2 regions of the Pseudomonas edsoni genome follow, and region 2 is predicted to be linked to the other one. Evidence: riboswitches for the same ligand, from Rfam matches in the RefSeq annotation. Region 2 holds a riboswitch; the other holds the start of a gene.

Region 1 (3,760 bases), 2.1 Mb from region 2:
GTCCAGCAGGTAGAGCATGCCGCCGCACTCGGCGAGCAACGGTTTGCCTGCCGCGTGATGCGCGCGAATGGCGTTAAGCATCGGGGTGTTTTCCGACAGCGCCTGGTGGTGCAATTCCGGGTAGCCACCGGGCAGGTAGAGGCTGTCGGCCTCAGGCAATTGGCTATCGTGAATCGGCGAGAAGAAGCGCAATTCGGCGCCCATCGCGCGCAGCAGGTCGAGGCTGGCGCCGTAGGTAAACGCAAAGGCTTCGTCGCGGGCCACGGCGATGCGCACGCCCGCCAGCAGCGGCTCGGCCTCGATCACTTCGGGCGCGGCGAACGTCACCGGTGGCGGCACGGCGACTTCGCAGCTGCTGCCCAGGGCATGGGCGGCGGCGTCCAGGCGCATATCGAGGTCATTCAATTCGCTGGCTTGCACCAGGCCCAGGTGGCGGCTGGGCAACTCGATGCCGGTTTCACGCGACAACGCGCCGTACCAGCGCAGGCCTTCAGTGAGGCTGCCTTCAAGCAATTGCGCATGGCGCAGGGTGCCAACGCGGTTGGCCAGCACACCGGCGAACGGCAGGTCCGGCTGATAGCGCGCCAGGCCCAGGGCCAGCGCGCCGAAGGTCTGGGCCATGGCGGTGCCGTCGATCACGCCCAGCACCGGCACACCAAAGTGCCGCGCCAGGTCGGCGCTGGAGGGCGTGCCGTCGAACAGGCCCATCACGCCTTCGATCAGGATCAGGTCAGCTTCGCCCGCCGCTTCCCACAGCAAACGGCGACTTTCCTGCTCGCCGACCATCCACATGTCCAACTGGTACACCGGCGCACCGCTGGCGCGCTCGTGAATCATCGGGTCGAGAAAGTCCGGCCCGCACTTGAACACGCGCACCTTGCGTCCCAGGTTGCGGTGCAAACGCGCCAGCGCCGCGGTGACGGTGGTTTTGCCCTGGCCGGATGCCGGTGCGGCGATCAGTACGGCCGGGCAATGACGGGGCTGGTTCAAAGTTCGACGCCCTTCTGTGCCTTGATACCGGCCTGGAACGCGTGCTTGAGCATGCCCATTTCGGTGACGGTGTCGCCCATTTCGATCAACTCGGGCTTGGCGCCACGGCCGGTGACCACCACGTGCTGCATCGGCGGGCGGGCTTGCAGGTCGCTGAGTACCTGGTCCAGATCAAGGTAGCCGTGCTTGAGGGCGATGTTCAGCTCATCCAGCACGACCAGGCCGATCGACGGGTCTTGCAGCAATTGGCGCGAAACTGCCCAGGCGGCTTCGGCGGCGGCGATGTCGCGCTGGCGGTCCTGGGTTTCCCAGGTAAAGCCTTCGCCCATCACGTGAAAGCGCACTTGCTCGGGGAAGCGACGGAAGAACAACTCCTCGCCGGTGCTGTTGCGCCCCTTGATGAACTGCACCACGCCGCACTGCATGCCATGGCCCATGGCGCGGGCGAGCATGCCAAACGCCGAGCTGCTTTTGCCTTTGCCGTTGCCGGTCAATACCAGCAACAAGCCGCATTCGTTCGGGGAATTGGCGATGCGTTCATCGATCACGGCTTTTTTGCGCAGCATGCGCGCCAGGTGGCGTTCGTCGCGGTCGGGGGAATCGGTCATGGCAGCTCTCCGTTGGGGCTGGACAAAAAACGGCGGGCAGGAAAATAGACACACAGACAGCCAAGCATCGCCCACCGTGATGCTGTTGGATGATCCAGGCCGGTCTCCGGGCTCATGAGTGGCGCTTGCTCAGCGAGCGAGCAGGCCGACGGCGCGCCTTCCCATATCACGCGGATACAGTGGCAAAAGGCACCGTCTTGACTCATTTACCGTTGCGGGGGCAGCGCCGGAATCGCGGCAGCACTGTGTACAAGTGCGCTCACTCACCGGCTTCCCTGTTTCACTCTGTCGACCCACAGGTCACAGAGCACCTGGAACAAGCCGCGAAGGTTAGTGGGTTGGGGGTGGAGCGTCAATTAAAGCCGGCCTTGCACTTGAACGATCGGACCGGCAAACGCCTCTACCCTTACAGGTATCAAGGAGAAAACCATGCATAAAACCAGACTTGCCTTACTGATCATGCTCGCAGGCACCCTCGCCGCCTGCGGTGAAAGCTCCACTCTGCAGGTGTCCGACGGCACCGGGCCTTCACCCAAGCTGCCGGAGCCGAACAAAACCCTGATCCCCACGGTGAACATCGCCCCGGCGATTGGCTGGCCAGACGGCGCGAAGCCGACAGCTGCCGCCGGCACTCAGGTCGCGGCGTTTGCAGAAGGCCTGGACCACCCGCGCTGGCTGTATGTATTGCCCAACGGCGACGTGCTGGTGGCGGAAACCAACGCGCCGCCCAAGCCGGATGACGCCAAGGGTATTCGCGGCTGGGTGATGGAGAAGGTCATGGGGCGCGCCGGTGCCGCCGTGCCGAGCCCGAACCGCATCACCCTGCTGCGCGATGCCGACCACGATGGCGTGGCCGAGACCCGCACCGTGTTCCTGGAGAACCTCAACTCGCCGTTCGGCATGACCCTGGTCGGCAACGACCTGTACGTGGCGGACTCGGACAAACTGCTGCGCTTCCCTTATCAGCCGGGCGAAACCGCGATCAAGGCCGCCGGCACCAAGGTGGTCGACCTGCCGGGTGGCAGCATCAACCACCACTGGACGAAAAACGTGGTGGCCAGCAAGGACGGCAGCAAGCTGTACGTGAGTGTCGGCTCCAACAGCAACGTCGGCGAAAACGGTCTGGCAGCCGAGGAAGGCCGCGCGGCAATCTGGGAAGTCGACCGTGCCACAGGCCAGCACCGTATTTTCGCCTCCGGCCTGCGCAACCCCAACGGCATGGCGTGGGAACCGCAGAGCGGCAAGCTGTGGACGGCGGTCAACGAGCGCGACGAGATCGGCAGCGACCTGGTGCCGGACTACATCACGTCGGTCAAGGATGGCGCGTTTTATGGCTGGCCATTCAGCTACTACGGGCAACACGTGGATGTGCGCGTCACGCCGCAGAACCTGGACTTGGTCGCCAAGGCCATCGCTCCGGACTATGCCGTGGGGCCGCACACCGCGTCATTGGGCCTGACCTTCGCCGAGGGCAGCAAACTGCCGGCGCAGTTCAGCAACGGCGCGTTTATCGGCCAGCACGGTTCGTGGAACCGCAAACCGCACAGTGGCTATAAGGTGATCTTCGTGCCGTTCGAAGGCGGCCAACCCAAGGGCCAGCCGGTGGATGTGCTGACCGGGTTTCTCAACAGCGATGAGAAAGCCATGGGCCGACCGGTCGGCGTGGTGATTGATCAGCAGGGAGATTTGCTGGTGGCCGATGACGTGGGGAATAAGGTGTGGCGGGTGTCGGCAGCCAAATAGCCGAGTTCGGGTACAGCGCAAAACCAATGGGGGAGCGGGCTTGCTCGCGCAAGCGGAGTGTCAGCCATCAGGCGTATCGACTGACCCACCGCCTTTGCGAGCAAGCCCGCTCCCACATCGGGATCTGCACTCGCCTTACGGGTTGCGCGCCAGATTCGCCGGCAACACGCGCTTGGCGCTCAGGTAGGCATTTTGCCAATAGGCTTTGGACAGCGTATCCAGCTTCACCGTGCCGCCGGTCTGCGGTGCATGCACGAATCGCCCTTCGCCCACGTAGATACCCGCGTGGCTTACTTGGGAGCCGCCGCCAGTGGCAAAGAAGATCAGGTCGCCGGTCTGCAGGTTATTTTCGCTCACGTCCTGCGCACGCATCACGATCAATTCTCGGGTGGTGCGCGGCAGGCTGATGCCCGCAGCGT
Region 2 (3,760 bases):
ACTCGGCACCGGGTAACCTTCGGCTTGCAGCGCGCGCAGGATATTCAGCGCTGCTGCCGGCGTGTCCAGCCCCACGCCATTGCCGATGCGGCCGTCACGGGTCGGGTAGTTGGCGAGGATCAGCGCAATACGTTTTTGTGCATTCGGCACCCGCGCCAGCTCGACCCAGCGCCGTGCCAGCTCGGCGACAAAATCCATGCGCTCGGGCGCGGCGCGGTAGCACACCACGTCGGACTGGCTGCGCTCGCTGCGCCAGGCCAGGTCCTTGAAGCTGATCGGCCGGCTGATGATGCGCCCGTCCAGCTCCGGCAGAGCGATGTGCATGGCCAGGTCGCGCGGGCCGAGGCCTTGTTCGCTGGCCTCCCAGCCGGGCTGGTTGTCCTGGGCGCAAATCGCCTGGATCACCGGGACATTGCGACGAAACGGGCGCAGGTGCGGCGCTTCGGGGCTGGATTGGGCAAAGCCGGTGGTATTCAGAATCACCGCCGCCTGCACTTCATCCAGCAAGTCTTCGACCACTTTCAGGCAGCCGGGCTCTTTCAGACTGGCCACCGCCATCGGCAACGGGTTGAGGCCTGCCGCCTGCAAGCGCTGGCAGAACACGTCGATAAAACCGGTATTGGCCGCCTGCAAATGCGAGCGGTAGAACAGCACCGCCGCCACCGGAACATCGGTCTGCCAGTCCGCCAGCCAATCATTGAGGCGAGCATTGGCTTTGTGCGGGTGATAAATCGCGGTGCGCGGCAGGGTTTGCGGCTCGGACCAGGCGTAGTCGCGGCCCAGGTAGCTGCTCGCCAGGCAGCGATAGAAATCCAGCGCATTGCCAAGGCCGCCCTGGCGCAGGAAGTGCCAGAGCCGATCGCGCGCTTGAGCATCTACGGTGCTCAAGCCGCTGAGTTCCGGGTCTGGGCGATCATCGCCCGGCACCAGAATCAGCTGCACGCCGCGCTCGGCCAGCTCCACCAGGCGTTCAATGCCGTAGCGCCAATAACCGATGCCGCCGTGCAGCGAAATCAGGATGACCTTGGCGTGGCGCAGCACCTCATCGACGTACAGGTCGACCGAGGCATGGTTTTGCACCTGCATCGGGTTGGCCAGGCGAACGCTGGGGTAGTCGTCGGGCAGCTGCTGAGCCGCTTCGGCCAGCAGCGCCAGGCTGGAGTCGCCGCTGCACAGGATCACCAGTTCAGCGGGGGTTTGGCCTAAGTCGGCGATATTGTCGTCCGAGACGAAACCACCGGGCTGGGTCCTGAGCAGGTGCATGGGTTAAACGCTGAGGGCGGCGCGCAGTTGCGCTTCAAGACCCGCCGCATCCAGTTCCTGGCCGATCAGCACCAGGCGCGTGATGCGTGCTTCGTCGGCGCCCCAGGCGCGGTCGAAATGTTTGTCGAAACGCGTGCCCACGCCTTGAATCAACAGGCGCATCGGCTTGTTCGGGATTGCCGCAAAACCTTTGACGCGCAGGATGCCGTGTTGCACCACCAGCTGGGTCAGGGCGTCGAGCAGCAGCGCTTCGTCGGCTTGCGGCAGGTCGATGGAGATGGAGTCGAAGGCATCGTGATCGTGGTCATGGTCGTCTTCACCGTCGTGGTGATGATCGTGATGGCTGTGGCGGCCGTCGATGTGTTCTTCGGAGCCGGCGCCCAAGCCAATCAGCACATCCAGTGGCAGGCGACCACTGCTGGCTTCGATGATTTTCACCGCGGGCGGCAGCTCTTCGGCGACTTCCAGGCGCACGCGGGCCAGGTCTTCAGGGCTGATCAGGTCGGACTTGTTGAGGATCACCAGGTCGGCGCTGGCCAGTTGGTCGGCGAACAGTTCGTGCAGTGGCGACTCGTGGTCCAGGTTCGGGTCGAGTTTGCGCTGGGCGTCGACCTGGTCCGGGAACGCGGCGAAGGTACCGGCGGCCACGGCTGGGCTGTCGACCACGGTGATCACGGCGTCAACCGTGCAGGCGCTGCGGATTTCCGGCCACTGGAAGGCCTGCACCAGCGGTTTTGGCAGGGCCAGGCCTGAGGTTTCGATGAGGATGTGGTCGAGGTCGCCGCGACGGGCGACCAGTTCGCGCATGACCGGGAAGAATTCTTCCTGCACGGTGCAGCACAGGCAGCCGTTGGCCAGTTCGTAGACGCGGCCGTTGGCTTCTTCTTCGGTGCAACCGATGGAGCACTGCTTGAGGATTTCACCGTCGATGCCCAACTCGCCGAACTCGTTGACGATCACGGCGATGCGACGGCCCTGGGCGTTGTCGAGCATGTGGCGCAGCAAGGTGGTTTTGCCCGAGCCGAGAAAGCCGGTAACGATGGTGACGGGGAGTTTGGCCAGTGTTTTCATCGGATGCCCTTTGGGGCGGGCATACGGGACGATAGGCCCTGCGGCGGCGCGCAGGAGCGGATTTCGTCACCGGATCACCCCGCCCGGTTGAAGTAGAAAATCGGTTACGAGGCAGGTCTCCTGGCTTGGGGCTTGCGGGTCTTGCGACCGGCGCTGGCTGCGCCTTCCCGCCATGGGTTAATGGCAGTGGCGTGGCAGGCAGTTGAACCCTTTACAGTTGCGGGGGCAGCCGCGGCTTGGACCGCGTTCCCTTCTTAGCTTCGGCGTGGGCCGAAGAACCTCGAGGGTGCAAGGCTACGCAGTGCGTGGGGGATGGTCAATGATGGGGTTGGGTTGGGTTGGGTTGGGTTGGGTTGGGTTGGGTTGGGTTGGGTTGGTTGGTTGGTTGGTTGGTTGGTTGGTGTACACATCCGTTGCTGCGGTCACGGCGGCTATAGGTTCCGCTCTTACAGCGGGTCACTTTGGAAAAGCCCCAAAGTAACCAAAGGGCTCTTGCCCCACCACTCGGCACCTCGCTTAGGCTCGGTGTGCCCGAACGAAGGCTTGAATCCGTGGGCCGCCGTGACGGGCCATCCATGGCCCAACACGGCTAACCCGGCGTCCTGCCGGGTTACCCACGGATTCAAACCTGCGTTCGGCCAGCGTGGTTTAACGGGGCGCCTAAGATCAAAGTCAAAAGCAGATCAAGATCAACAGCAGAGCACGGCGGCCTGGTAGCCGACCTGAGTGGTTAGATCAAAAGCGGACGCGAGGCGGCCTGACAGCCGGCCTGATCTTGGAGGCTGAACTCAATCAAATGTGGGAGCTGGCTTGCCTGCGATGGCATCAACCCGGTGTACCTGACACACCGAGGTGCCTGCATCGCAGGCAAGCCAGCTCCCACAGAAAAGCAAAAGCAATGCACTGCGGTGGTGGAGGCTGAACTCGGTCAACTTGTGGGAGCGGGCTTGCTCGCGAAGGCGGTGTGTCAGCTACACATGAGCTAACTGACCCACCGCCTTCGCGAGCAAGCCCGCTCCCACATTTGGATCGCAGTGCATCAGATACAGATGTGTTGCTGTGCTTTTGATCCGCTTTTGCTTCAACCACTCAGGTCGGCTTTCAGGCCGCCGTGCTCTGCTTTTGATCTGCTTTTGACTTTGATCTGACAGGCCCCGTCAACCACGCTGGCCGAACGCAGGCTTGAATCCGTGGGTAACCCGGCAGGACGCCGGGTTAGCCGTGTTGGGCCATGGATGGCCCGTCGCGGCGGCCCACGGATTCAAGCCGGAGTGAGGGCACACCGAGCCTAAGCGAGGTGCCGAGTGGTGGGGCAAAGACCTTTTGGTTACTTTTGGGGCGTTTGCCAAAAGTGACCCGCTGTAAGAGCGGAACCCTAAGTGGCCGTGACCGCAGCAACGGATATGTACACCAAACATCCCATTTG

The links. A riboswitch is a leader RNA that binds a small molecule or an ion and turns the genes downstream of it on or off. The one in region 2 is predicted to bind cobalamin.
Region 1: another riboswitch for cobalamin. It lies ahead of cobO (cob(I)yrinic acid a,c-diamide adenosyltransferase); the one in region 2 lies ahead of cobW (cobalamin biosynthesis protein CobW).

What each region holds. Positions count from the first base shown of each region.
Region 1 covers NZ_CP027762.1:4,750,202-4,753,961, forward strand. Annotated here, with positions in the region: gene C4J83_RS21945 (cobyrinic acid a,c-diamide synthase CobB) at 1-990, opposite strand, end outside; gene cobO (cob(I)yrinic acid a,c-diamide adenosyltransferase) at 987-1,598, opposite strand; cobalamin riboswitch at 1,679-1,928, opposite strand; gene C4J83_RS21955 (PQQ-dependent sugar dehydrogenase) at 2,028-3,341, shown strand; gene C4J83_RS21960 (C40 family peptidase) at 3,477-3,760, opposite strand, start outside.
Region 2 covers NZ_CP027762.1:2,633,253-2,637,012, reverse strand. Annotated here, with positions in the region: gene cobN (cobaltochelatase subunit CobN) at 1-1,263, opposite strand, end outside; gene cobW (cobalamin biosynthesis protein CobW) at 1,267-2,334, opposite strand; cobalamin riboswitch at 2,428-2,632, opposite strand.